Regions from separate parts of the Kitasatospora sp. NPDC032150 genome, predicted to be linked through region 2. Evidence: riboswitches for the same ligand, from Rfam matches in the RefSeq annotation. Region 2 holds a riboswitch; the other holds the start of a gene.

Region 1 (14,372 bases), on a different contig from region 2:
GGGGCGGGCACCGGGAGGCGGTCGGCTGCCTGGCCGCCCCGATCGTCGGCACCGAGGGCCGGGCGATCGCGGCCTGCGCCGTGCTGGCCCCGGTGGGGCCGGCCCCGACCGGCGAACCGGGCCGTCTGCTCCCCGAGCTGCTCTGCACGGCCGAGGCGATCTCGCTGGCGTACGGCGGCTCGCCTACTCCTCGCTGGTGCGAGAACCGTTGCGGTGCCAGGCACGCGGCGCGCGCCAGCCGTACTTGAGCGCCAGCATCCGCAGGCCGAAGGCGGTCAGCGCGGCGGCCGAGGCGGTGGCGGTGCTCAACCGCCCGATCGATATCAGGATCGCCACCAGCGCGGCGCCGACCAGCGCGGGCACCGCGTAGATCTCGCGGTCCCAGCGCAGCAGCGAGGGCGTCTCGGTGGCCAGGACGTCCCGGATCACGCCGCCCCCGGCCGCGGTGAGCATGCCCAGGGCCACCGCTGCGACCGAGCCCAGGCCGTAGTCGTGCGCCTTGGCGGTGCCGGTGACGCAGAACAGGCCGAGGCCCAGCGCGTCCAGGGTCTGCACGCTGCGGTTGATCCGCTCCACCTGGGGGTGCAGGAAGAACACCACCAGACCGGCCACCAGCGGGGTCACGAAGTACCCGAGATTGGTGAACGCGACCACCGGTGTGGCCCCGATCACCAGATCGCGCATGACCCCGCCGCCTAGTGCGGTCGCCTCGGCGAGCACACAGATGCCGAAGATGTCCATGTTCTTGCGAACGGCCAGCAGGCCGCCGGACAGGGCGAAGACGAAGATGCCGACGAGGTCCAGCGCCTGCTGGACACCGGGCGGGAAGAGCTGCGAGGTCACCGTCAATTCTTACCTGGGCCGGAACCTTTTCTCGCACACGCTCTCGACCAGGGCACCCGAGGCAGCGGCCCGGCGCCCGGGCCCAGGGGCCGGGGACGCCTTCCGGCGGGGCCGCGCGGGGAGCCCCGCGACCCGGCGGCGGGCCGTCGCGCGGCTCCCCGCGCCCCTGAGCAGCCCTGATCGGCGGGGTCCCGGCCCCTTACTCGGGCGAGCTCTCCGGGAAGTGGCAGGCCACCTGGTGCCCGGCTTTCGCCGTCGCCAGCGGTGGCTCCTGGCTCGCGCAGACGTCCTGGGCCTTCCAGCAGCGGGTGCGGAAGCGGCAGCCGCTGGGCGGGTTGATCGGCGAGGGGACGTCGCCGGTGAGCAGGATGCGCTCGCGGCGCTCCTTGCGGCGCGGGTCGGGCACCGGAACGGCGGACATCAGGGCGTTGGTGTACGGGTGCATCGGCGCCCGGTACAGCGAGTCCCGGTCGGCGATCTCGACGATCCTGCCCAGGTACATCACCGCGACCCGGTCCGAGACGTGCCGGACCACCGAGAGGTCGTGGGCGATGATCAGGTAGGTCAGGCCGAGCTCCCGCTGCAGGTCGTCCAGCAGGTTGACCACCTGGGCCTGGATGGAGACGTCCAGGGCGGAGACCGGCTCGTCCGCGACGATCATCTTGGGCTTGAGGGCGAGCGCGCGGGCGATGCCGATGCGCTGGCGCTGGCCGCCGGAGAACTCGTGCGGGTAGCGGTTGTAGTGCTCGGGGCTGAGGCCGCAGAGCTCCAGCAGGTCCTGTACGGCCCGCTTCACCCCGTGCTCGGTCTCCACCTTCTGGAGCCGGAACGGCGCGCCGACGATGGTGCCGACGGTGTGCCTGGGGTTCAGCGAGGAGTACGGGTCCTGGAAGATCATCTGGATGTCGCGGCGCAGCGGACGCATCGCGTTCACCCCGAGGTGGGTGATGTCCGTGCCCTCGAACTCGATGGTCCCGCCGGTCGGTTCGGCGAGGCGGGTGACCAGTCGGCCCATGGTGGACTTGCCGCAGCCGGACTCGCCGACCACGCCGAGGGTCTCCCCGGCGTTCACGGTGAAGTCGATCCCGTCCACGGCCCGCACCGCGCCGGTCTGGCGCCGCAGCAGGCCCTTGGTGATCGGGAAGTGCTTGGTCAGGCCCGTCACCTTGAGCAGCGGCTCACGATCCGGGGCCGGCTCGGGCGCGGTGACCTCCGCGCTCTGACTGTCCGTCATCGGTGTTTCTCCTGAGGGATGGTGCGGGCTCACAGCCGGGGCGCGATCTCTTCGGTGAAGATCCGGTGCCGTTCGCCGGCGGACAGGTGGCAGGCGGCGAGGTGTCCCGGCGCGGCCTCGGTCAGCACCGGGAGTTCGCTTTTCGACCTGCCACCGGTCAACTCCGCGTACGGGCAGCGCGGGTGGAAGGCGCAACCGGGCGGCACGTTGATCAGGCTGGGCGGGGTTCCCCTGACCGGGACCAGCCGGTCCTGGAGCTCGCGGTCGAGCCGGGGCATCGAGCCGAGCAGGCCCCAGGTGTAGGGGTGTTCGGGCGACTCGAAGAGGGTGGCGGCCGGGCCCTTCTCCACCGGCTTGCCGCCGTACATCACCAGGATGTCGTCGGCCAGTTCGGCCACCACGCCCAGGTCGTGGGTGATGATGATGACGGCCGAGCCGAACTCCTGCTGGAGGTCGCGGATCAGGTCCAGGATCTGCGCCTGGACGGTGACGTCGAGGGCGGTGGTCGGCTCGTCGGCGATCAGCAGCGAGGGGTCGTTGACCAGGGCCATGGCGATCATCGCGCGCTGGCGCATCCCGCCGGAGAACTGGTGCGGGTAGTCGTCGACGCGCTTGTCCGGCTGGGGGATTCCCACCCGGGCGAGCATCTCGACGGCGCGCTTCCTGGCGTCCTTCTTCTTCACCTCGGGGTGGTGGACCTGGTACGCCTCCACGATCTGCTGCCCGACCGTGTAGTACGGGTGCATCGCGGTCAGCGGGTCCTGGAAGATCATCGACATCGCGCGGCCGCGCAGCCGGCGGACCCGGTCCGGGTCGGCGGCGACCAGTTCCTCGCCGTCCAGCCAGATCTCGCCGCTGATCCTGGCCCGCTTGCTGCGGTGCAGGCCCATGATGCCCAGCGAGGTGACCGACTTGCCGGAGCCGGACTCGCCGACGATGCCGAGGGTCCTGCCGCGCGCCAGGTCGAAGCTGACCCCGTCCACCGAGCGGACCAGGCCGTCGTCGGTGTCGAAGTGGATCCGCAGGTCTCGGACGGACAGGAAGTGCTCGTCCGAGGGCTTGGCCGCACCGGCCTTGTCGAGCAGCTCGGTCATGACAGCCTCACCCGGGGGTCGACGGCGGCGTACAGGAGGTCAACCAGCAGGTTGCAGATGACGACGAAGAAGGCGGCGACCAGGGTGACCCCGAGGATCCGCGGCAGGTCGTTGTCGGAGATCGCGGAGACCGCGTAGAAGCCGACGCCCTGGAGCGAGAAGACCTGCTCGGTGATCAGGGCACCGCCGAGCAGCAGGCCCAGGTCCATGCCGAAGATGGTGAGGATCGGGGTGAGCGCCGAGCGCAGCCCGTGCCGGACGACCACCTTGCGCTCGACCAGGCCCTTGGCCCGGGCGGTGCGGATGTAGTCCTCGCTCATCGTCTCCAGCATTCCGGCCCGGGTGAGCCGGGCGTAGAGCGCGGAGTAGAGGAAGGCCAGCGAGACCCAGGGCAGCACCAGGTTGCGGGCCCACATCAGCGGATCGTCGGTGAAGTTGACGTACTGCAGGTTGTCGAAGATCGGCCACTGGAAGCTGAACAGGGTCAGCAGCAGCGCACCGGTGAAGAAGATCGGCAGCGAGACGCCGGCCAGCGCGACGCCCATGGAGAGCCGGTCGAAGACCGACTTGGGCTTGAGGGCGGAGATCACGCCGGTGGTGACGCCGGAGACCAGCCAGAGCACCGAGGCGCCGATGGCGAGCGAGACCGTCACCGGGATCCGGGAACTGATCTGCGGCCACACCTCCTGGTGGTTCTTGAAGGAGTAGCCGAAGCACGGCACGTGGCAGGTGGCCGCGTCGGGGCCGAACTTGTAGTCCGCGCCGGCCACCAGGCCCTTGAGGAACCGCCCGTACTGGACGTAGATCGGCTGGTCGAAGCCGAGGTTCTGCTTGACCACGGCGATCGCCTCGGGCGTGGGGCTCTTCCCGATGTACTGGGCCGCGAGCTGGTCGGTGGTCTCCCCGGCGATGCGGGGCAGCAGGTAGAAGATGCCGAAGGTGACGGCGCTGACGACCAGCAGCAGCACCACGGCGGCAGAGGTCCTGCGGATGATGTAGGCAAACACAGTTGGGCGGCTCCGACGGCCCGCCGCCGCCCGTGGCCCGTGGGTGTCACGGACGGGCGGCGGCGGGTGCCGCTGCCTTCACCTGCCTTCGATGGTGTGGAGCCAGGCTCTTACTTGTCGGTGCCGATGTTGAGGTAGTCGTACTGACCCGAGAACGCGGCCGTGGAGACCATGTTGGTGGCGCCGGCCGGCCGGTACAGGAAGACCTTGCCGTAGGTCAGCGGCACGTAGGCCGCGTCCTCCATGGTCTTCTTGTCGATCGCCGCGTAGTCCTTCTCGCGGGCCGACTGGTCGGTGTTGGTGGCCGCGTCGTCGATCAACTTGTTGACCTCGGGGTCGTTCAGCTGGGCCAGGTTGCTGTTGCTCGCGTCCTTGATCGCCCGGCCGTCGGTGATCTGTTGCAGGAAGCCGTAGCCGGTCGGCCAGTCGGCGCCCCACTGCATCATCATCAGGCCGACGTTCTTCTCGTTGATGAACTTCGGGACACCGGCGTAGTCGGTGAAGTACTTGCCCTGCGGGTACTGCTGGATGTCGACGTTGATGCCGACCTTCTTCAGCGCCGCCTGGATCGAGGTCGCGGCGGCGATCTCCGGGCCGCGCTCGGTACGGGCGGTGATCGTGGTGGAGAAGCCGTCCGGCTTGCCGCAGGCCTTCAGGGCGTCCTTGGCCTTGGCCTCGTCACCCTTGTTGCCGTCGGTCGCGTAGAGGTCGAAGTCCTGGTGGCCCGGGATGTCCGGGGGCAGCATGGTGCTGGCGATGGTGCCGCGGATCGGCCCGCCGAGCGCGGTCTGCACCGAGACCTTGTCGATCGCGTACTCGACGGCCTTGCGGCAGTCGATGTTGTCGAACGGCGCGACCTTGGTGTTGATCGCGGCGTAGATCAGGCGGCCGCCGAACGAGTTGTCGGTCTGGCCCTTGAGCTTCTGGTCCTGCAGGACCTTCGCCTGGGTCTGCGGGTCCATGCCGAGGCCGACCAGGTCGACCTGCGCGTTGCCGGCCATCAGGTCCTGGTCGACGGTGGCCTGGTCGATGTTCATCTTGACCACGACCTTGTCCGCGACCTGCTTGCGGATCGGGTCGGTCTTCGGATCCCAGTTGGTGTTCGGCACCAGCGTGAGCTGCTTGCCGTCCTCGTACGACTCGAACTTGTAGGTGCCGGAGGAGACCACGTGCTTGACGTAGTCGGCGCCGGTGTCCTTGGCCTGCGGCACCGGCACCGTCTCCGGGGCGCTCACCAGGTAGTCGAAGTCGGCGAAGGGGTGCTTGAGGTGGAAGACGATGGTGGTGTCGTCCGGCGTCTCGATGGACTTCAGGTCGCCGCTCTTGTCCTTGTAGGGGCCCTGGTACGGGGTCGGGTTGTCGACCAGGAGCTCCTGGAAGTACACCGGGCCGTTGGCGTTGACGTCGGGCGCGTAGTTGGCGCTGCGCTCGATCGCGTACTTGACGTCCTTCGCCGAGATCGGCGTGCCGTCCTCGTACTTCAGCCCCGCGCGCAGCTTGTAGGTCCAGGTGAGCCCGTCCGCGCTGGGCTTGCCGAGGGACTCCGCCAGGTCCGGCACCAGCTTGTCACCCGAGGCGCCGGCGGCCGGCTGGAAGGTGGTCAGCGGACGTCCGTACAGGCGCGAGAAGTTGTAGATGTACGTGTAGTAGGTGTTGCCCGGGTCGAAGGAGTCCGGCGTACCGCGCATCTCGTAGGTGACCGTGCCCCCCTTCTTGTCCGAGGCGTTCACGATCCCCTTGGTGGCGGCGTTGGCGGCGCCACCACCGGAGGAGGAGCCGGAGCCGCCGCCCTTGGAACCGCCGGAGCAGCCCGTGACGACCAGGACCGCCGCGGCGGCCGCCGCGGTCAGCATGGCGGTGCGAGACCTGCGCATGGGTGAGATCAACCCCTTGGTGAATGGTGTCAGTTGAGGTGGTCTGACGCGTGGTCAGTTGCTCTTGGGATCCAGGGCGTCTCGCAGTCCGTCGCCCAGCAGGTTGAAGGCGAGAACGGTGATGAAGATCGCCAGACCGGGGACCACCATGTACTGCGGGTCCACCTGGTAGTACTTGATCGCGTCGTTGAGCATCCCGCCCCAGGACGCCTGGGGCGGCTGGATGCCGACGCCGAGGAAGCTCAGCCCCGCCTCGAAGAGGATGTTGGTCGGGATCAGCAGGGTCGAGTAGACCAGGATCGGGCCGACCAGGTTGGGCAGCAGCTCGCGGAAGAGGATGAACGGGCCGCGGGCGCCCAGGCTGCGGGCCGCGTCGACGAACTCGCGCTCGCGCAGCGAGAGGGTCTGGCCGCGCACGATCCGGCCCATGTAGGGCCAGTTGAAGAAGCCGATCACGAAGATCAGCACCGCGATGTGCAGCGGCAGGCCGTTCAGCCCGAAGGCGCCGCCCTGCAGCGAGGCGGAGATCGCGATGGCGAAGAGCAGCAGCGGGAAGGCCAGGAAGGTGTCCATCACCCGGCTGATCACGGTGTCCACCCAGCCGCCGTAGTAGCCGGCCACCACTCCGAGCACGGTGCCGATGGCGTTGGAGAGCACGGTGGCGCCGAAGGCGACCAGTAGTGACACCCAGGAGCCCTCGATGACGCGGGAGAGCAGGTCACGGCCCTGCAGCGGGTCCAGACCGAGCGGGTGGTCGGCGCCCATCCCGCCCCAGTCGCCCATCGGCAGACCGCCCAGGTCGGCGTCCAGCAGGTCCTGGTGGAGAGCGTTGGGGTCCAGTCCGAAGAGGGACTCGATCGGCTTCGCCAGCACGGCGAGCAGGATCAGTAGGATCACCACGATGCCGCCGGTCACGGCCGCCTTGTCCCGCTTGAAGCGGGTCCAGGCGATCCGGCCGAGGGAGCGGCCCTCGATCCGTTTCACCGACTGGGCGGCGGGCTCGGCACCGGGTTCGGCGTCGATGGTCTCGTTCGGTGCGGTCATGGTCAGTTGGGTTCCCCTCGCCGACGGTGGCCGGCCCACGGTGCTCCGGCCGTAGCACAAGACCCCGGACCCGGTCCGGGCCCGGACTGCGTACGAGGTCCGGTTGGCGCAACTGGTGCTAGGTAACGGTGCGTCGGGTACGTCGGTGCGGTGCGGTTGACACGGCGGTGCGGCGGGTCTGCGGTGCGGTTGACACGGCGGTGCGGCGTTACGGCGGTGCAGTGATGCGGCGGTGCAGTGATGCGGCAGTGCGGCGTTACGGCAGTGCAGTGGTACGGCGATGCGGCGGTACGTCGGTGCGGCGTTGCGAAATCGACTGCTGCGGTATGTGGTTCAGTACGCCGGCGCACAGGGGGTGGTCAGTGCCCGGGTGATGCGGAGACTGCCTCCGCGCGGGAAGAACATCGCGCGGATCATGCGTGCGGCTTGCGCATATGCCTTCGTGGGGCGGTCTGCGTGCGCTGCACTGCGCAGACTCTCCGTCATTCGGACAGGCTTGCGCCAGCCCTGACCACCGAAGGATGCCAAGCTGTGATCTGCGGGCATGCATCGCCGACGGGCGCGAATGAGGCTCTTCATCTGGACGAAACATTCCCGTCCGTGCCCGAACTGACATTTCGTCGACCGTCGGGTCGGCGCCCCGGCCCACCCGCACGGAACCCGGCCTCAGCGGGTCGGGTAGCCCTGCCAGGCGTCGCGGTCGAAGAACGGGCGGGCGCAGGCGCGCAGCCACATCGCGACCGGGTCGTAGTCATCGGCCATCAGCACGGTGGAGACCGCTAGCCCCTCCGGCACATGGGCGGCCGCCCGCTGCACCAGGGCCCGGGCGGCCTCGACGGCGGGCGGCGAGGTGTCGTACAGGTCCAGCCCGATCGCCAGGTACGGTCCGCCGAGGGCCGGCTGCACCCAGGCCCGGCGCAGCGAGCGCAGCGGGCGCACCTCGGCGGCCTGTTGCTCCAACACCGCGTAGAACTGCGGTGCCTGCACCTGGGGTTCGCCCAGCTGGAGCGGCCCCGCGGGCAGCCGGTCCAGTCCGGCCGCGATCCGGCGCAGGTCGGCCCACGGGACGCCGACGCCGCCGCCCGGCACGTGGGGGTTGAGCCACAGGCCCCAGCGGGTCCGGTAGAGCGCGTTCGCGACCTCCAGCCCGGAGATCACCTCATGGCCGCGGGCCCAGCCGCTCGCGGCCAACTGCTCGGGCGAGGTGACGGCGGGGGCGTAGCCGTGCCCGCCGATGTCCATGTTCCCGTACTGGGCGTCCGGGCTGCCCGGCGTGCCGTGCCAGAGCAGCATCCACACCTGGCCCTCGGCCAGGGCGCGCAGCAGGTTCTCGTACGCCTCCCAGCGCTCCGGTGCGACGTCGCGCAGGACACGCTCGATGGCGGCCGGATCGGCCGCCGGACGTGCGGTCGGGGGCTGGCCCCAGCCCGGTACGCCGCCTGCCACTGTGCCGTTCATGCGCCCGCCTCCGGCCGGGCGCCCCGGGCGAGCGCTCCGGGCATGGCGGACGTACGCGTCCACCGCCCCCTGGCCTGGGGTGCCCCGATGCCCTGCTCGCTCACGTCGGGCCCTCTCCGTACTCGTCCGCCGGCACGCGCTGCCGCTGCTCGGACAGCGGGCCGCTCACCCGACCGTACGCCGCTGCCGGGCAGCAGCCTATGGGGCGGCGCCGACGGACTTGACACCACCGCCCCTTACTCGCCAGTCGGGTCAGCCCCGGACGTAGAACGGCTGCACCCGGGTGAGCAGCCACTCCACCACCGGGTCGGCGACCAGGTCGAGCAGCACCAGGTGGACGCCGTACGGCAGCGTGGCGGTTCCCAGCGCGCGGCCGAGCGCCTCGTTGGCCTGTGCCGGATCGGTCGGCAGGTCGGGGTCGAACTGCACCCCGACGAACAGCGCCGGAGCGTCACCCTCCACCGAGGCGCAGGCCCGACGCGCCGTCAGCACTCCGGGCAGAGTCGCGAGTTCGGCGGCGGCCGCGGCCAGGAAGGCGTACGGCTCCTCGTGCGGCTCGGGTTCGCGCAGCGCCACCTTGGCGCCGTCCGGCTGCCCCTGCCAGCGGTCACCCTGGGGGCCGCGCCGCAGCTCGCCGACCCCCTCGGGCGGGATCGGGATGCCCACCGGAGCCTGGGGGTTGACCGCGATCCCGACCCCCAACGGCAGCCCCCGGGCGAACTCCCAGACCGGGGCGATCGCGAACGGCATCCCGGGGGCGTGCCGCAGGAACACGTCCTGTGAGGAGAAGACCGGGACGTACGGCGCGCCGGCCAGCTCGATGGTCGGCAGGTCCAGCGAGGCACCCTGCGGGTCGGCGCCGGCCGGCAGCGGGATCCACACCTGGCTGCGGGCCAGCACCTCGACCACCCTGGCGGTCGCGCCGGGCTCGCCGAGCGCGGCGGTGAGCACCTGCTCCAGCTCGTTGGCGGGCCAGCCGCCGCCCGTCGGGGCCGTACCGGGCTCAGCCCATGCCTGCGTCTCGCCAGCCGGGTAGCTCATCGGCTCCTGCCCCTCCAACCTGACCGGGTGCTGCCCCGGTCTCCACCGCTGCCAGAAGGGTAGCGGGAGGCGGTCCGTCCCCGATGCGCCCCCGTACCGCAAGGGTGAACCCGCCCCACCTGGGGAGGAGATGTCCGACCCCTCTCCCCCTCGGCCCGCCCGGCATGCCATGATGAGCCGCGCTCATACGCAGCGCCCAATTTCATACTGGCCGTTCGAACCCGCGCGGGAGAGTCCGGAGTGCCCCGCACGGGCACGGGCCGGCGCCGAAGGAGCAAGTCCTCCCCGGAATCTCTCAGGCACCCCTACCGCACGGGCGAGGCAGATCTGGAAAGTGGACACGGCCGCGCCGTGCGCCCACCCACGGTGCAAGCCGCCATCCTTGGTTAGCGGTGAAGCTCTCAGGTTGTGACGACAGACGGGGAGACTCCACCCCCGTGTGCCCGTACGCAGGTCAACCGCCTGAGTGCCCCAGCCAAGGAGTTCCGCCGTGTCCCTCCGTCACACCGCGCTCGACGCCCTGCACCGCTCCCTCGGTGCGACCATGACCGACTTCGCCGGCTGGGACATGCCGCTGCGCTACGGCAGCGAGCGCGAGGAGCACATCGCGGTCCGCACCAGGGCCGGTCTGTTCGACCTGTCGCACATGGGCGAGATCACCGTCTCCGGCCCGCAGGCCGGCGAGCTGCTCGACCACGCACTGGTCGGCTTCATCTCGGCGCTCGGCGTGCTGCGCGCCCGCTACACCATGATCTGCCGTGAGGACGGCGGCATCCTCGACGACCTGATCGTCTACCGCACCGCGGAGGACGAGTACATGGTGGTCGCCAACGCCTCCAACGCCCAGGTGGTGCTGGACGCGCTCACCGAGCGCGCGGCCGGCTTCGACGCCGTGGTCCGGGACGACCGGGACGCCTACGCACTGCTCGCCGTCCAGGGCCCGGAGGCGAACGCCATCCTGGCCTCGCTCACCGACGCCGACCTGCCGGGCCTGAAGTACTACGCGCTGCTGCCCGCCACGGTGGCCGACCGTCAGGTCTGGCTGGCGCGTACCGGTTACACCGGCGAGGACGGCTTCGAGGTCTTCTGCGCCCCCGGCGACGCCGAACACCTGTGGAACGCGCTGAGCGCGGCCGGCGCCGACAGGGGCCTGGTCCCGTGCGGCCTGTCCTGCCGGGACACCCTGCGCCTGGAGGCGGGCATGCCGCTGTACGGGCACGAGCTCTCCACCGAGCTGACCCCCTTCGACGCCGGGCTCGGCCGGGTGGTCCGCTTCGACAAGACCACCAACAACGGCGAGTTCGTCGGCCGCAAGGCGCTGGAGCAGGCCGCCGCCGAGGCCGAGTCCAAGGCGCCGCGCAAGCTGGTCGGGCTGGTCTCCGAGGGCAAGCGGGTACCGCGCGCCGAGTACTCGGTGGTCGACGCCGAGGGCACCGTCATCGGGCGGATCACCTCCGGCGCCCCCTCCCCCACCCTGGGCAAGCCGATCGCCATCGCGTACGTGGACGCCGCACACGCCGCGCCCGGTACGGCAGTTGCGGTGGACGTCCGCGGCAAGCACGAGCCGGTCGAGGTCGTCGCGCTGCCCTTCTACAAGCGCACCCGCTGAGCCCCCGGCCCACCCCGGCCGTCTCATAACCCCCGCCTGTCCGGTCCGCTCAGCGGACGGCTTCGCCCTACCCTCTTGCGATCCTGGAGAATGACGCCATGAGCAACCCCACGCACCTGCAGTACAGCAAGGAGCACGAGTGGCTGACCGCCGCCGACGAGGACGGCGTGTCGACCGTCGGCATCACCGAGCACGCGGCCACCGCGCTCGGTGACATCGTGTACGTCCAGCTCCCGGAGGTCGGTGACACCGTCACCGCGGGTGAGTCCTGTGGAGAGCTCGAATCCACCAAGTCGGTCAGCGACCTGTTCTCGCCGGCCACCGGTGAGGTCGTGGAGATCAACCAGGCCGTCATCGACGACCCGGCTCTGGTCAACGGCGAGCCCTTCACCGGCGGCTGGCTGTACAAGCTCCGCGTCACCGCGACCGACGAACTGCTCGACGCCGCCGGGTACGACGCCTTCATCGGCGCCTGACCCTTCCGGCCCTTCGGGGCGGCGGCCGCAGCGCGGCGGCCGCCCCACGCCTCCTCAGGTCCCCTGCCCCGCCCCACAGGAAGACCCATCTCCATGACGGTTCTGAACCAGTCCCTGCACGCGCTCGACCCCGAGATCGCCGCGGCGGTCGACGCCGAGCTGCACCGTCAGCAGACCACCCTCGAAATGATCGCCTCCGAGAACTTCGCCCCCGTGGCGGTCATGGAGGCCCAGGGCTCGGTGCTGACCAACAAGTACGCCGAGGGCTACCCCGGCAAGCGCTACTACGGCGGCTGCGAGCACGTCGACGTGGTCGAGCAGATCGCCATCGACCGGATCAAGGAGCTGTTCGGCGCCGAGCACGCCAACGTCCAGCCGCACTCGGGCGCGCAGGCCAACGCCGCCGCGATGTTCGCGCTGATCCAGCCGGGTGACACCATCCTGGGCCTGAGCCTGGCCCACGGCGGCCACCTGACCCACGGCATGAAGATCAACTTCTCCGGCAAGCTCTACAACGTGGCCGCGTACCACGTGGACGAGAAGACCGGCCTGGTCGACATGGCCGAGGTCGAGCGCCTGGCCAAGGAGCACCAGCCGAAGCTGATCATCGCCGGCTGGTCCGCCTACCCGCGCCAGCTGGACTTCGCCGAGTTCCGCCGCATCGCGGACGAGGTCGGCGCGCTGCTGATGGTCGACATGGCGCACTTCGCCGGCCTGGTCGCCGCCGGTCTGCACCCGTCCCCGGTCCCGTACGCGGACGTGGTCACCACCACCACCCACAAGACCCTGGGCGGCCCGCGCGGCGGCGTGATCCTCTCCAAGGCCGAGTACGCCAAGAAGATCAACTCCGCGGTCTTCCCCGGGCAGCAGGGCGGCCCGCTGGAGCACGTGATCGCCGCCAAGGCCGTGGCCTTCAAGGTCGCCGCCTCGGAGGAGTTCAAGGACCGCCAGCGCCGCACCCTGGAGGGGGCCAAGATCCTGGCGGAGCGCCTGCTCCAGGACGACACCGCCGCCGCCGGCGTCTCCGTCCTCTCCGGTGGCACCGACGTCCACCTGGTCCTGGTCGACCTGCGCAACAGCGAGCTGAACGGCCAGGACGCCGAGGACCGGCTGCACGAGGTCGGCATCACCGTCAACCGCAACGCCGTCCCGAACGACCCGCGCCCGCCGATGGTCACCTCCGGCCTGCGCATCGGCACCCCGGCCCTGGCCACCCGCGGCTTCCAGGCCGAGGACTTCCGCGAGGTCGCCGACGTCATCGCCGAGACGCTGCTGCCCTCCTTCGACGAGGAGAAGGCCGTCGCGCTCCGGGCCCGCGTCACCGCGCTGGCCGCGAAGTACCCGCTCTACCCGGAGCTGTAGGCCTCCCCTCGGGAGCCATCGGCAGCCCGCCTTCCTGGAGGCCGCGCACCCTATCCGCGCGGCCTCCCGGGTGACCGGCCTCACTCCACCGCCGTCACCTGGAACTCCGGGGCACCGCGCACACTGGACGGTGAGCGCGGTGCCCCGACCCGTGTACCGCCAGCAAGTCCTTCCACGAGACCCAGACAAGGACGTCCACCGTGGCCATCAGCGTCTTCGACCTCTTCTCCATCGGCATCGGCCCGTCCAGCTCGCACACGGTCGGCCCGATGCGGGCGGCCCGGATGTTCGCGCACCGCCTGAAGTCGGAGGGACTGCTGGCCCGGACGGCCTCCGTCCGCGCCGAGCTGTTCGGCTCGCTCGGTGCCACCGGCCACGGCCACGGCACCCCCAAGGCCGTGCTGCTCGGCCTGGAGGGCAACTCCCCCCGCACCGTCGACGTCGACAGGGCCGACCTGGACGTGGAGCGGATAAACGCCGAGAAGCGCCTGCTCCTGCTGGGCGACCACGAGATCCCCTTCGACCCCGGCACCCAGTTGATCCTGCACCGCCGCCGGTCCCTGCCCTACCACGCCAACGGCATGACCCTGGCGGCGTACGACGCCGACGGCGTCCCGGTGCTGGAGAAGACCTACTACTCGGTCGGCGGCGGCTTCGTGGTGGACGAGGACGCGATCGGCGCGGACCGGGTCAAGCCGGACGACACCGTGCTGCGCTACCCCTTCCGCACCAGTGAGGAGCTGCTGCGCCTCACCCGCGAGACCGGCCTGTCCATCTCCGGCCTGATGCTGGAGAACGAGAAGGCCTGGCGCAGCGAGGCCGAGATCCGGGCCGGGCTGCTGGAGATCTGGGCCGTGATGAAGGAGTGCGTCGCGGCCGGCATGGCCCGCGAGGGCATCCTGCCGGGCGGGCTCAAGGTCCGCCGGCGCGCCGCCGCCGGGGCGCGGGCGCTGCGCGCCGAGGGCATCGGCCCGGCGAACGCGATGGAGTGGGTGACCCTCTACGCGATGGCCGTCAACGAGGAGAACGCCTCCGGCCAGCGGGTGGTCACCGCCCCCACCAACGGCGCGGCGGGCATCATCCCGGCCGTCCTGCACTACTACCTGAACTTCATCCCGGGCGCCGACGACGAGGGCATCGTCCGCTTCCTGCTGGCGGCCGGTGCGATCGGCATGCTCTTCAAGGAGAACGCCTCCATCTCCGGCGCCGAGGTCGGCTGCCAGGGCGAGGTCGGCTCCGCCTGCTCGATGGCGGCCGGCGGCCTGGCCGAGGTCCTCGGCGGCACCCCCGAGCAGGTCGAGAACGCCGCCGAGATCGGCATCGAGCACAA
Region 2 (14,372 bases):
GCCGAACGCACCACGGCCCAGTGGGCGGCGGTGCCCCCGACCAGCGGCCGATAGGGCAGGTCGACCATGCCGTGGCCGTGGTCGTCCTCGATCAGCAGCGCGTCCGGGTGCCCGGCCAGCACGGCCCGCAGGTCGGCGGCCCGCCGCTCGGTGAGTGCGGCCCCGGTCGGGTTCTGCGCCCGAACGGTGAGGATCACCGCCCGGGCGCCCGCGGCCAGCGCCGCGGCGAGCGAGTCGGGCAGCGGCCCCTCGTCATCCAGCCGCACGGGCACGGGCCGCAGCCCGAGCGCGGGCAGCAGGTCGAGCAGGCTCCCCCAGCCCGGGTCCTCGGTGGCGACCAGGTCACCGGGGCGCAGCCGGCTGGTGAGAATGCGTTCGATCGCGTCCAGCGAGCCGGAACAGACGGCGAGCGGGCCGCCTGGGACGCCGTCGGCGCGGAACGCCGCGCCGGCCAGGTCGAGCAGCCCGGGGTCGGCGGCGGGATGGCCGTACAGGACGGGGTCACGGTCGCCCTGGGCGGCCGCTACGGCGACCGCCGGCGCGAGGGCGGGGAGCAGCGCGGTGTCGGGATTGCCGCTGGAGAGGTCGGTGGCGCCGGGTGGGACGGGGATGCGGATCTGGTCGCGCGGGGTGGTGACGGGCCTGGGCCGGACCCGGCTGCCCTTGCGTCCGGCGGTCTCGATCACGCCCCGGTCGCGCAGCAGCCGGTAGGCGGCGGCCACGGTGTTGGGGTTCACGCCCAGTTCGCCGGCCAGGTCGCGCAGCGGCGGCAGGGCGGCTCCCGGGGCCAACTCGCCGGCGCCGACCGCGCGTTCGATGTCAGCCGCGATGTCACTGGCACGACGACCTTTGATCCGATAGTCTCCTAGCACAAAAACAATTATGCACTAGTACATCGGGGAATGTCATGTCGGACAGCACGACCGCCGCCACGGATACCACGCACGTGTCCGCCACCACGGACGCCACGCACCCGACTGGCGGCGCGTACACCCGCAACGAGCGCACCACGCCGACCCGCTACCGCGACCGGGCCACCTGGGAGCGGGAGGCCATCCACGCGATCCTGGACAGCTCGTACCTCTGCCACCTGGGCTTCGTGGCGGACGGCGCCCCGGTGGTACTGCCGACCGTCTACGCCCGGGTCGGCGACCGGCTCTATGTGCACGGCTCGACGGGCAGCCGTCCGATGCGCGGCGCCGGGGCCGACGAGGGGCTGCCGGTCTGCGTCACGGTGACCCAGGTGGACGGCCTGGTGCTGACCAAGTCCGCGTTCAACCACTCGGTCAACTTCCGTTCGGTGGTGGCCCACGGCATCGCCCATCAGGTGACCGACCCCGAGGAGCTGGCGATCGCCCTGGACGCGCTGGTGGACCAGGTGGTGCCGGGCCGCTCGGGCGACGTCCGCCGGGCGAACGCCAAGGAGCTGGCCGCGACGGCTGTGGTGCGCCTGGTCCTGGACGAGGTCTCGGCCAAGACCCGCGACGACGGCGCCAACGACGACGAGGCGGACCTGGACCTGCCGCACTGGTCCGGCGTCGTCCCGGTGCGCACGGCGTACGGCACCCCGCTGCCGCACTCCCCGGCCACCGGGCCGCTGCCCGGCTACCTGCGCGACCTCGGCTGACCGGCACCGGCGCAGCGCAGCGGCTGCCCGGCCCGGGGGTGACGGCGGTTCGGTCGGTTCACCCTGAGGGTCGCACAGCGCGCCGTCGATGTGCCCGGCTGCTGAAATGAGCGTGGAGCTGTTCCATCCGGCCGCACGGGCGGACCGCCGAACCCCGGGAGCCCGTCCTGTCCAGTACCACTCCCACCCACCACAGCGACCAGGCCCATCTGGGCTACGTCGTCTTCATCTCGGCGGCGGCCGCGATGGGCGGCTTCCTGTTCGGGTACGACAGCGCGGTCATCAACGGTGCGGTGACGGGCATCCAGAGGCACTTCAGGGTGGGCAACGGCGAGACCGCCTTCGTGGTGGCCGTCGCACTGCTCGGCTCGGCGCTCGGCGCGGTGATCGCCGGCCGGCTGGCCGACCATCTCGGCCGGGTCAGGACGATGCTGCTGGCCGCCTTCCTGTTCGCGGTCAGCGGAGTCGGCTCGATGTTCCCGCCCTCGATCGAACTGCTGGGCTTCTGGCGGGTGGTCGGCGGCATCGCGATCGGCATCGCCTCGGTCATCGCCCCCACCTACATCGCCGAGGTCGCCCCGACCGCGTACCGGGGACGGCTGGCCTCCTTCCAGCAGCTGGCCATCGTGCTCGGCATCACCGTCTCCCAACTGGCCAACTGGGCCCTGAACCAGGCTGCCGGAGGCGAGTCCACCGGGCACCTGGCCGGGATCCAGGCCTGGCAGTGGATGCTCGGCGTGGAGACCATCCCGGCACTGGTTTACGGCTTGATGGCGCTGGCCATCCCCGAGTCCCCGCGCTATCTGGTCGCCGACCGCCGGGAGGACAAGGCCCGCGCGGTGCTGCTGGAGGTGGAGGGCCCGGGCGTCGACCTGGACGCCCGGGTGGCGGAGATCCGCGCGGTCCTGGCGTCCGCGCACAAGCCCCGGCCGAAGGACCTGACGGGCGGCCGGTTCGGCCTGCTGCCGATCGTCTGGGTCGGCATCGGCGCCTCGGTGTTCCAGCAGTTCGTCGGCATCAACGTGATCTTCTACTATTCGTCGTTCCTGTGGCAGTCGGTCGGCATCAACGAGAGCAACTCGCTGCTGATCAGCCTCTCCACCTCGATCATCAACGTGCTCGGCACCGTGATCGCGATGGCGCTGGTGGACCGGATCGGCCGCAAGCCACTGGCGCTGGCCGGTTCGACGGGCATGGCGCTCTCGCTCGCCACCGCGGCCTGGGCCTTCTCCCACCGGGTCGGGAAAGGCTCCACCGCGACTCTCGAAAGCACCTACGCCACAACGGCGTTGGCCGCCGCCCACGTCTTCGTGCTGTGCTTCGCCTTCTCCTGGGGCGTGGTGGTCTGGGTGCTGCTCGGCGAGATGTTCCCCAACCGGATCCGGGCGCTGGCCCTGTCGGTCGCCGCCTCGGCCCAGTGGATCGCCAACTGGGCCATCACCGTGACCTTCCCGACCCTCTCCGACTGGAACCTGTCGGCGACGTACGTCATCTACACCTGCTTCGCGCTGCTCTCCATCCCCTTCGTGGCCTACTGCATCAGGGAGACCAAGGGCCGCCCCCTGGAGGAGATGGGCTGACCCCGGTCCGGCCGGACGGCCCTCCGCTCACCCGATCGGCCCGGGCCGGGTACCTGGCCAAGCCCCACCCCTGCATTGCATCATGCTGCCCGGGCCCAACCAGCGCCCGCTGCCCGCCGCTCACGCGGCCCACCCGACGGAGTCCAGGCCATGGGCGGTTCCCGCCAGAACGTCACCTTTCCCAGCAACGGGCGGACGGCACACGGCTATCTCGCCCTGCCACCCCGGGGAGTCGGGCCTGGACTGGTGGTGGTCCAGGAGTGGTGGGGACTGACCTCTCAACTGGCCGACACCGTGGACCGGTTCGCCGCCGAAGGCTTCGTCGCCCTGGCCCCGGACCTGTACGGCGGCGAGACCACCCACGACAAGGTCGAGGCCGCCCGGCTGCTGCGGCAGCTGCCGGTCGAGCAGGCCGTCCGCGACCTGCGCGGCGCGGTGGACTTCCTGCTGGAGCACCCGCAGGTGGTCGGCGACTCGATCGGCGCGGTCGGCTTCTGCATGGGCGGCGGCTTCGCCCTGGTACTGGCCGCGCAGGAGGGCGACCGGATCGCGGCCGTGGTGCCGTTCTACGGTCTGCCGAAGGACCCGGACTACGACTACCGGGGCCTGACCGCCCATGTGCTCGGACACTACGGCGAGCGGGACCGCTCGATCCCGGTGGCCGCCGTGGACGAGGCCGCGATCCGGATCGGCGAGGCCACCGACCGCCGGCCGGAGATCCACTTCTACCCCGCAGGCCACGCCTTCATGAACGAGGAGAACCTGCTGGGCACCTACGACGCCCTCCAGACCAGGATCGCCTGGCAGCGCACGCTCAGCTTCCTCTGGGGCCATCTCGGATAGCGCCCGGGGCGCCGGTCCCTCCGGAGCCGTCTCGCGCTCGTTCCGGCCCCTCCCGACCGGCCCGTCCTGGCGCACGAACTCCGCGAGGACCGGCGGGAGTTCACCGGCACCGCTGACTGCAGGTCGTGGTGCTCCGGTTCTCGGTGGAGCTGATCCGCACCACTGCGGTCGGGAGCGCGTGCGTCCCGGCCGCGCGTCCCGCCCCCGCATCAACTCTCCACGCCTGGTGGGTCGTCGAAGGGATCACACGGTCCCGGTCAAGCCCCACCACGCTGGCGTGAGCATGGCACATTGTCAACAACGGGTAGAGCAAACGGCCCTCACGGTCGAACTCCCCCTTCGGCCACGCCCGAACGGGTGTCACGCCGTGGGCAGCCAGCTCACGTGCCCGGCCAGCAGCGCGTACCCGACGAAGGCGACGGTGTCGATCAGCGCGTGCGCCACCACCAGCGGCATCACCCGGCCCCAGCGCCGGTACAGCAGGCAGAAGACCACACCCATCACCATGTTGCCGATCAGCCCGCCGAGGCCCTGGTAGAGGTGGTAGGAGCCGCGCAGCACCGCACTGGCCGCGATCATCGCGGGCAGCCCCCAGTCGAGCCGGCCCAGCCGGCGCAGCAGGTACCCGACGACGATCACCTCCTCCAGGACGGCGTTCTGCCAGGCGGAGGCCACCAGCACGGGGATCCGCCACCAGACGTCCGGCAGTCCGGACGGCGCGACCGTCAGATTGGCCCCGACCGCCTGCGAACCGAGGTAGAGCAGCAGTCCGGAACCGCCGATCGCGGCGGCGACGGCCGCGCCCCGTCCGAGGTCGCCGAGCTTGTGGCGTAGGTCGAAGCCCAGCTGCCGCAGCGAGCTTCCCTCCCGGACCAGCAGGTAGCCGACCAGCGCGACCGGCATCAGCCCGCGCAGGACGTAGTACACCTGCCAGACGAGGTCGAGCCACGGTCGGCCGGGCGCGTGTGAACCGTTGAGCATCGCGACCTGGCGGCCGAGCGCGATCGGCTGGGTGAGCGACCCGAGAAAGCTGATCAACGCGCTGAGCCCGCTGGCGCCGAGCGAGAGACCGAGCACGATCAGCAACTCGACCACCAGCAGTCGGCGGGAGGGCGCGGCGGTCCCGGGTTCGGGCTCGGTCGAAACGGTGGTCACCAGGGCTCTCCAGCACGCAGCTTCGGCCCGACGACCGGTCCTGCCGCCGGGCCGATCATCCTCCCATACCAACCTCTGAACACCGGGCTGCCCGCCGAGGGCGCTTCTCGGCCACGGCGAACCGCACGACCAGCCGGGCACCCCTCCATCCGGGGCGCCCAGTCATCCGGCGCTCACCGCCCGGCCCGCGCGCCCCGCGCGGCGAACGCGCTACCCAACCGGCCAGGTGTGTACCGGCTCCCCCGCCCGCGAGTACTCCATGTACCGCCGCGTCATGGCCGCCAGCGCCGCCGCCCGGTCCATCCCGTACTGCTCGCGCAACCGGTGCACCGTGGCGCTCTGCCAGACCGCCCCGTTCATCCGGCGCAGGCAGCGCTGCTCGATGATGCCGAGGTAGCGGTCCCGGTCGCCCGCCGCCACCCCCCACTCGGCCAGCCCTTGGTACGCCAGCGGGAGCAGCTCGCCCAGCACCAGTTCGGTGGCCGCGACCGGGACGGTACCGCGTGCCCCCCGCCCGCTCTTCGGCCACTGCAGGACGGCCTCGATGCCGTGCCGGGCGGCGTTGTGGAAGTTCTCGTCCGCCTGGGCGAAGGCGAGCCTGGTCCAGATCGGCCTCGGCTGCTCGGCGAGCACCCGCACCAGGCCGTAGAAGAAGGCCGCGTTCGCCAGCGTGTCGGCGACCGTCGGACCGGCCGGCAGGCAGCGGTTCTCCACCCGCAGGTGTGGGACGCCGTCGGCGACGTCGTACACCGGCCGGTTCCAGCGGTAGATGGTGCCGTTGTGCAGACGCATCTCGTTGAGCCTGGGGATGCCTCCGGAGGCCAGCACCTTGACCGGGTCCTCGTCGTAACAGACCGGGAGCAGCGCCGGGAAGTACCGCTGGTTCTCGGCGAAGAGGTCCAGCGCGGAATCGACCCAGCGCTCCCCGAACCAGGTGATCGGGCGTACGCCCTGCGCCTTGAGCTCGGCCGAACGGGTGTCGCAGGCCTGCTGGAAGAGCACCGGCCTGGTCTCGCGCCACAGCTCCCGGCCGAACAGGAACGGGGAGTTGGCCCCGAGGGCGACCTGCGCGGCGGAGAAGGCCTGCGCTGCGTTCCAGACCGAGGCGAAGCGCTCGGGAGTGACCTGGAGGTGCAGCTGGAGCGAGGTGGCGGCGGCCTCGGCGACCATCGACACCGACTCGATCGACAGGTGCTCCACGCCCTGGATGTCGAGCGCGATGTCCTCGCCCCTGGCGGCCAGGATCTGGTCGCTGAGCAGGGTGTAGCGGTCGTTGTGCGACATGTGGTCCAGACCGGTGTGGTCCAGGTCGAGGGTCGGCAGGATGCCGACCATCACGATCCGTGCCCCGACCTCCGCGGCCTTGCGGTCGGCGTACCGCAGGCAGGTGTCGAGCTCCTCGCGCAGGTCCTCCAGGACGTGGCCGGTCAGCCGGTGCGGCGCGATGTTGACCTCGATGTTGAACTGGCCGAGCTCGGTCTGGAAGTCGCTGGAGGCGATCGAGCCGAGTACCTCCTCGTTGTACATCAGCGGCCTGCCCTGCTCGTCGGCCAGGTTGAGCTCGATCTCCAGGCCCATCATGGCCTTGGGGCGGTCGAAGCGCTCGTCCCGCAGCATCCGCTCCAGTGCGTCCATGCAGGACTGCAGCTTCCGGCGGTAAAGCTGCCGGTCGGCCAGCTCCGCCCGAGTCGCCACGACCTTCTCGCCCATGGGTGCCCCTTCACCTTTGGTCGATCCTTCGGCCGATCGTTCCTGCATCATGCCCCGCCGGAAGATCGATAGCCGCTCACCCGAACAGGTTGACGATAGAGGGTTTCTGACGAACAGTCAGCCATATCCCAGCTTGCCATGGGGCACGGAACGTGATATGAAGGTCACCCTGCGCACCTGTTCGAGTAGAATTCGCACTGCGCTTCCAGCCGGTGCCATGCCGCTCCGAATCTCATCGTCGGCAGGTTCCGCGCCCGCACCGCGATCATGCCCAACCGGACACGGCCCAGGTCCCGTCACACCAACGCCACGCCGGTATGCCGCACTCGCACGCCGATCTAGCACGGAGAGGCGACCCGCCATGACCATGCAGACGCCCCAGCCCCCGCCCAGCGCCCTGCGCGCGGTCCTCGCCGCGCTCGACTCCGAGACCGCGCTGTGCCAGCCCGCCGCCGGCGCGCTGCGCGACGCCGCCGGCCCGCTGCTGCCCTCCCATCCGCTCGCGGTGCACGTCCTGGAGGGACCCGGCGCCGGGCTCGCCACGGCCAGGCGCACCGGGTGGCGCTTCCTGATCAAGCGTGGCTCAGCGGCGGTCCCGGCGGAGCCCGCGGCCGAGGTCGCGGCGGCGGCCGAAGTGGTCGAGACGGCGGACGGCCACGCCTTCTCGCACTTCACCGCAGGACCGTACCTGGACTCCACGGTCCGGGCGCTGCGCCAGGCCTGGCAACTCGCCCAGTCCTCGCGGTCCCGGCACCAGCCGCGACTGCTGTCGATGCCCGGCCACTACGCCACCGCGCTGTGGCTGCACCATCCGGAGGCCGGCCCGGCCACCGACCTGTTGATCCCGCTGGCGCCCGCCCCCTGCGGGGTGACCGCGCACCGGGTCTACCCCGCGCTCGAACTGCTGGCGATGCTGGAGCGCGCCGCGGTCCCCGCGCGGCTGGCCGCCGGGATCTCCTGAGGCGGATCACCCGGACGGGCCATCCGGACCTGACTCGGTCGAGTCAGCATCCGAGTGGCCCGTTCGGCCGTCCCGGCCGGGCTCCGCCGCCTGAACGGGTGATGTAGCGAAGCCAGTTGTGGCGCATGTCACCAAATCGCTGCGCGATCGGCTCGCGATGCCGACACTGGGAATCAGGTGGGAAGGGCAGCAGTCCTACCCACCGACGCGCCGGTTCACACATGAGCCGGGGCCGGCAGGAGATCCGACCGGCGGGGCGGACGCCCGGGACCGACCGGCAACAGGGAACGCGGGGGAAGGAGCGAGCCGAGAGCCGAGTCCGAACGTGCATCGCGGGCCTGCCGCCGACTTCGCCGGCGGGCACAGCGGTCGACTCCTCCGGCGGACGGAGCAACGACCCGCGACGAGGATGTACGCCCGGGCCGCGACTGTCGGTGCGCGTTCACCACGGGCCTCGTTACCGGCCGGTCCGATGGGGGTGGCCGCGCCGGCGGGAGCGGATCGTCGTGAGCGAAGCGAGGGTACGAGTCATGTGCCAGCACCGTCCTGAGTGCCCGTCAGCGGAGTCCGCCGACCGTGAGGCGGCCGTCCCGGTGGCCCGCCACCCCGAGCAGGGGTGGAGCCTGCTCTGCAACGGCGTCCTGATCTTCGATGACACCGGCGAGCTGCTGCCCGACGGGCAGGTGATCGCACCGCACCGGCCCCTGGCCGCGGCCTGAGCAACCCCGGAGAACGGCGCGGGGGCCCTTTTGGGGAAATTCCTCCTCAGGGGACCCCACTTTTTTTTTCCTCCACCCCACCCCCCCCCCCCCCCCCCCCCCCCCCCCTCCCCCCCCCCAACCCCCCCCGACACACCCCCCCCCCCCCCCCCACCCCCCCCCCCCCCCACCCCCCCCCCCCGCTGCTGTTCGACTCAGACGCCGTACTCGTCCAGCGGCGGGCAGGAGCAGACCAGGTTGCGGTCGCCGTACGCGCCGTCGATCCGGCTCACCGGCGGCCAGTACTTGTCGGCCGGGTTGACGCCCGCCGGGAAGACCGCCTCCTGCCGGGTGTACGGGTGCGCCCAGTCACCGGCCAGGTTGGCGGCGGTGTGCGGGGCGTTCCGCAGCGGGTTGTCGTCGGCGGCCCACTCGCCCGAGCCGACCTTGTCGATCTCCGCACGGATCTCGATCATCGCCTCGCAGAAGCGGTCGATCTCGCCCAGGTCCTCGGACTCGGTGGGCTCGATCATCAACGTGCCGGCCACCGGGAAGGACATGGTCGGGGCGTGGAAGCCGTAGTCGATCAGGCGCTTGGCGACGTCGTCCACCGTCACGCCCGTCTCCTTGGTGAGCGGACGCAGGTCGATGATGCACTCGTGCGCGACCAGGCCGCCGGGACCGGTGTAGAGCACCGGGAAGTGCGGGGCCAAGCGCTTGGCGATGTAGTTGGCGTTCAGCACCGCGACCTGGGTGGCGCGCTTGAGGCCCTCGCCGCCCATCAGCCGGACGTACGTCCAGGAGATCGGCAGGATCGCGGCCGAACCCCACGGCGCGGCCGAGATCGGGCCGACACCGGTGGCCGGGCCGGCCTCCGCCTGCAGCGGGTGGTTCGGCAGGTACGGTGCCAGGTGCGCGCGCACCGCGACCGGTCCGACGCCCGGGCCGCCGCCACCGTGCGGGATGCAGAAGGTCTTGTGCAGGTTCAGGTGCGACACGTCCGCGCCGAACTTGCCCGGCTTGGCCAGGCCGACCAGGGCGTTGAGGTTGGCGCCGTCCACGTACACCTGACCGCCGGCCTCGTGCACCATGCCGCAGATCTCGGTGATCTGGGTCTCGTACACACCGTGGGTGGAGGGGTAGGTCACCATCAGCACGGAGAGCTGGTCGCGGTGCTGCTCGATCTTGGCCTTGAGGTCCTCGACGTCCACGTCGCCGTCGGTCAGGGTCTTGACCACGACCACGCGCATCCCGGCCATCACGGCCGAGGCCGCGTTGGTGCCGTGCGCGGAGGACGGGATCAGGCAGACGTCGCGCTGGGTGTCGCCGTTGGCGCGGTGGTAGGCGCGCACCGCCAGCAGACCGGCCAGCTCGCCCTGGGAGCCGGCGTTCGGCTGGATGGAGACGGCGTCGTAGCCGGTCACCTCGACCAGCTGCTGCTCCAGCTGGCGGATCAGGGTGAGGAAGCCCTCCGCCTGGTCCACCGGGGCGAACGGGTGCAGCTGGCCGAACTCCGGCCAGGTCACCGGCTCCATCTCGGTGGTGGCGTTGAGCTTCATGGTGCACGAGCCCAGCGGGATCATGCCGCGATCCAGCGCGTAGTCCCGGTCGGAGAGGCGGCGCAGGTAGCGCAGCATCGCGGTCTCCGAGCGGTGGTCGTGGAAGACCGGGTGGGTGAGGTACTCGTCCTCGCGCAGCAGCGCGGCGGGCAGCGCCTCGGCGTTCTCGTCCAGCTCTACGCCCTCGATGCCGAAGGCGGCGAGGACGGCGGCCAGGTGCTCCCGGGTGGTGGTTTCGTCGCAGGAGATCGACACGGTGTCGGCATCGGACTGGTACAGGTTGACGCCACCCGCCCGGGCGGCGTCCACGACCGCGGCGGCCCGGCCCGGGACGCGGGCGGTGACGGTGTCGAAGAACTCGCCGTGCAGCAGCTCGACCCCGCCGGCCTTCAGCCCCCCTGCCAGCGCGGCGGCGTAGCGGTGGGTGCGGCGGGCGATGTCGGCGAGGCCGTCGGGGCCGTGGTAGACGGCGTACATGGAGGCCATCACGGCCAGCAGCACCTGGGCGGTGCAGATGTTGCTGGTGGCCTTCTCGCGGCGGATGTGCTGCTCGCGGGTCTGCAGCGCCAGCCGGTAGGCGCGGTTGCCGTCGGCGTCCACCGAGACACCGACCAGGCGGCCGGGCAGGTTGCGGGCGTACTCGGCACGGACGGCCAGGTAGCCGGCGTGCGGGCCGCCGAAGCCCATCGGCACACCGAAGCGCTGCGAGGTGCCGCAGGCGATGTCGGCGCCGAGCGAGCCCGGGGACTTCAGCAGGGTGAGGGCCAGCAGGTCGGCGGCGACGGCGACGATCGCGCCCAGGCCGTGCGCCTGCTCGATCACCGGGGCGAGGTCGCGGACCACACCGGTGGCACCGGGGTACTGGAGCAGCACACCGAAGACGCCGCGCTCGGCGATCTCGGCCGGGATGCCGTCCGACAGGTCGGCGACGACCACCTCGACGCCGGTCGGCACCGCACGGGTGTTGATCACCGCGACGGTCTGCGGCAGGGTCTCGGCGTCGACCAGGAAGACACCGCCCTTGACCTTGGTGACCCGGCGGGCCAGTGCCATCGCCTCGGCGGCGGCGGTGCCCTCGTCCAGCAGCGAGGAGCCGGAGGTGGCGAGCCCGGTCAGGTCGGAGACCAGGGTCTGGAAGTTGAGCAGCGCCTCCAGGCGGCCCTGGGAGATCTCCGGCTGGTACGGGGTGTAGGCGGTGTACCAGGCCGGGTTCTCCAGCACGTTGCGCAGGATCACCGGCGGGGTGAACGTGCCGTAGTAGCCGAGACCGATCATCGGCTGCAGGACCCGGTTGCGCGAGGCCAGTTCACGCAGCTCGGCGAGCACCTGGGCCTCGCTGCGACCGGCGGGCAGGCCGAGCGCGGTGAGGCTGCGGATGGCCTCCGGCACGGCGGCGTCGGACAGCTCGTCCAGCGAGCCGTAGCCCACCTGCGCCAGCATCTTGTCCTGGGCGGCGGTGTCGGGGCCGATGTGGCGGGTCTCGAAGGGGCTGGCCTGCTCAAGCTCGGCGAGCGTCGGCTGGGCGTTCATGGGGGTCGAGGCCTCCTGGTCGCGGACCGGCGGGGGGTGCACACGCCGTTGGGCTCCGCCGCTGTGGGAGCGGTGGTCCGATGTGCGTGTGAACCCGACAGGCCTCCCCCTCTGTCATCGGGACCTGAGAGCTTCGCCGCGCGGGAGGCCCGGGGGCATCCATCGGCTTGCACCGTCGGTGAGGGTGGTGCCGCCGGCTCCCGCGCCAACAGCCCTGCCCTGCTTTCCAGAGTGACCTAGCCCACACGGTACGGATGCCTGAGAGATTCCGGGGAGGGTTTGCTCCTTCGGCGCCCCACTTCCCGCAGTTCAACGGGGGTTGGGGACTCTCCCGAGCGGGCTCGGCGGTCGCGCCCAGGGTACCAGCGGAAACCCCGCGGATCACCGGTCGGTCGGGAGCGATCGGGCGGAACACCGACGGCCCCGGACAGCCCAACGCCCTCCCGTACGGCTGCCTTCGGGTAGCCGCTGTCCGACTTGATGGCTTTTCGTGTGAAGTGGCGGTCGGACAGCTCCTCCAAGCCACCCACCAGACGGGATTCCCCCAGGAGCACGTAGTGGAGGACGGCGTGCAGACCGACATCGATCCGCGGGACCTGATCGGCCACAAGGCGGTCGACCGGAACGGTGACAAGATCGGCACGGTCGACGAGGTCTATCTCGACGACGCGACGGGTGAACCCGAGTGGGCCGCGGTGCGAACCGGGATCTTCGGCCGGGATGCCTTCGTCCCGCTGACCACCAGTGAGTTCTCGGGCGACGAACTCCGGGTCCCCTACGACAAATCACTGATCAAGGAATCGCCCGACTTCGGCGTCGGGCAGCACCTCTCGCCCGCACAGGAGCTGCAGCTCTACCGCTACTACGGCCTGGACGCGGGCACCCCCTCGCCGGCGCCCGCGAACCGCACCCCGAAGACCGCCGACCGGGACTTCGGCTCCGTCGGGTCGACCGGACCGCGCCCGCCCGCCACCCAGCCCACGCCCGCGGCAGCCGCCGCACCCGCCACACCCCCGGTGCCCTCCGCACCCGCCACACCCCCGGTGCCCTCCGCACCCGCCGCTCCCGCGGCGCCCGCCACCGAGGAGCGCGCGACCGCCGCCTTCACCCCGCCGACTCCGGCTCCGGCTCCAAGCCCGACGCCGCCGCCTGCCACGCCGCCGGCCGACCACGTCAAGGGCCCCACCGTGGTGGACCGGCCCGCCCTCAGAACCACCGGGTCCAACGGACGGACCGTGCACGCCCCCACCCCGGACCGGGCGGCCGCCCCGGGCGCGCCGGCCGGGCCCGTCGAGATCACCTGCCGCGAGGAGCGCCTCGACATCAGCACCGAGTGGCACGTCCTCGGCACCGCACGGCTGCGCAAGTACGTGACCACCGAGTCCGTGGAGCGCCGGGTACAGCTCGCCCGGGAGCGGGTTCGGGTCGAGCGCGTGCCGGTGACCGAGTCCGAGCGGGCCGCGCTGAGCGACCAGGAGCTCGCCGACGCGGTCGAGGAGGTGACGCTGCGCGAGGAGCGGCCGGTGGTGCGCAAGTACCTGGCGCCGGTCGAGCGGGTGCGCCTGGTGGTCGAGCGGTACACCGAGGAGCAGGTGATCCGCGAGGAGCTGCGCCGGGAGCAGGTCGAGGTGTACGACAGCACCACCCCGGGCGCGACGCCCGCCACCCCGCCGCCCGCCCGCCCCGAACAGCTGCGCCACGCCTGACCCGTCGCTCCGCCACCAGCCCCGGCCCCAGCCCCAGCACCGGCACCGGCACCGGCACCGGCACCGGACGAAACGGAGCCGGGGCGACCGGTTTGCCTAATTTTCAACAGTAGATATTTGACAGGCTTAACTATCCATGTGCATCGTTACTTCAGTTCGTTGACTTTCGCCCTTGGCCACAACCGCCGAGGGGCCTGAACTGGAGGAAGAACCGTGAGTGAGGCACCACAGCCCGGCTCCACGGCCGAGAAGCCGAGCAGCGCACGGGTGCTACCCGCTCTGATCCTGGCGATGCTGGCGTTCAGCGTGGTGCAGACCGCGGTCGTCCCGATCCTGCCGTCGCTGGCCAAGGAGCTGCACACCGCCGGCTCCAACATCACCTGGCTGATGACGGCCAACCTGCTCTCCGCCGCCGTGCTGACCCCGCTGCTGGGCCGCTTCGGCGACCTGCGCGGCCGCAAGCCGATGCTGCTGATCTCGCTGGCCGGCCTGGTCGCCGGTTCCGCCCTCGCGGTCGGCACCCACTCCTTCACCTGGCTCGTCGTCGCCCGCGTCCTGCAGGGCGCCGGCGGTGGAGTGCTCCCGCTGGCGATCAGCATCGTCCGTGACGAGCTCCCCCGGGAGAAGGTCACCGGCGGCGTCGCCGCGATCTCCGCCTCGATGGGCGTCGGCTCGGGCCTCGGCCTGGTCGCCACCGGCCTGCTGCTGGAGCACTGGAGCTACAAGTCCATCTTCTGGATGGGCCTGATCTTCGGCTTGATCGCGGTCGCCCTGGTCGCCCTGCGCGTCCCCAAGGACCCGGTCGTCGACAAGGACGGCGGCGCCGACCCGCTCGGCGCGCTCACACTGGCCGGGTGGCTCTGCGCCCTGCTGGTCGCCGTCAGCCAGGGCAACCACTGGGGCTGGACCTCCACCAAGACCCTGGGCCTGTTCGCCGTCGCCGCCGTGGTCGCCCTGATCTGGATCGCCATCGAGGTCAAGGTCAGCCACCCGCTGGTGGACA

Evidence for each region. A riboswitch is a leader RNA that binds a small molecule or an ion and turns the genes downstream of it on or off. The one in region 2 is predicted to bind glycine.
Region 1: it holds a riboswitch for glycine, as region 2 does, so the genes downstream of both, gcvT (glycine cleavage system aminomethyltransferase GcvT) here and gcvP (aminomethyl-transferring glycine dehydrogenase) in region 2, are expected to answer to the same signal.

Annotation. Positions count from the first base shown of each region.
Region 1 is NZ_JBVIMH010000036.1:43,390-57,761, forward strand. It holds gene ACZ5ON_RS30075 (IclR family transcriptional regulator) at 1-248, shown strand, start outside; gene ACZ5ON_RS30080 (trimeric intracellular cation channel family protein) at 184-843, opposite strand; gene ACZ5ON_RS30085 (ABC transporter ATP-binding protein) at 1,043-2,077, opposite strand; gene ACZ5ON_RS30090 (ABC transporter ATP-binding protein) at 2,107-3,171, opposite strand; gene ACZ5ON_RS30095 (ABC transporter permease) at 3,168-4,178, opposite strand; gene ACZ5ON_RS30100 (ABC transporter substrate-binding protein) at 4,289-6,052, opposite strand; gene ACZ5ON_RS30105 (ABC transporter permease) at 6,107-7,096, opposite strand; gene ACZ5ON_RS30110 (enhanced serine sensitivity protein SseB C-terminal domain-containing protein) at 7,763-8,554, opposite strand; gene ACZ5ON_RS30115 (enhanced serine sensitivity protein SseB C-terminal domain-containing protein) at 8,807-9,595, opposite strand; glycine riboswitch at 9,812-9,916, shown strand; gene gcvT (glycine cleavage system aminomethyltransferase GcvT) at 10,086-11,204, shown strand; gene gcvH (glycine cleavage system protein GcvH) at 11,303-11,680, shown strand; gene glyA (serine hydroxymethyltransferase) at 11,774-13,042, shown strand; gene ACZ5ON_RS30135 (L-serine ammonia-lyase) at 13,243-14,372, shown strand, end outside.
Region 2 is NZ_JBVIMH010000015.1:154,758-169,129, forward strand. It holds gene ACZ5ON_RS19640 (aminotransferase class I/II-fold pyridoxal phosphate-dependent enzyme) at 1-872, opposite strand, end outside; gene ACZ5ON_RS19645 (pyridoxamine 5'-phosphate oxidase family protein) at 908-1,627, shown strand; gene ACZ5ON_RS19650 (sugar porter family MFS transporter) at 1,795-3,207, shown strand; gene ACZ5ON_RS19655 (dienelactone hydrolase family protein) at 3,358-4,050, shown strand; gene ACZ5ON_RS19660 (CPBP family intramembrane glutamic endopeptidase) at 4,411-5,205, opposite strand; gene ACZ5ON_RS19665 (glutamate-cysteine ligase family protein) at 5,416-6,915, opposite strand; gene ACZ5ON_RS19670 (hypothetical protein) at 7,277-7,876, shown strand; gene ACZ5ON_RS19675 (DUF5999 family protein) at 8,407-8,595, shown strand; gene gcvP (aminomethyl-transferring glycine dehydrogenase) at 8,790-11,663, opposite strand; glycine riboswitch at 11,768-11,898, opposite strand; glycine riboswitch at 11,900-12,007, opposite strand; partial or broken gene ACZ5ON_RS19685 (PRC-barrel domain-containing protein) at 12,233-12,601, shown strand; partial or broken gene ACZ5ON_RS19690 (YsnF/AvaK domain-containing protein) at 12,971-13,369, shown strand; gene ACZ5ON_RS19695 (MFS transporter) at 13,583-14,372, shown strand, end outside.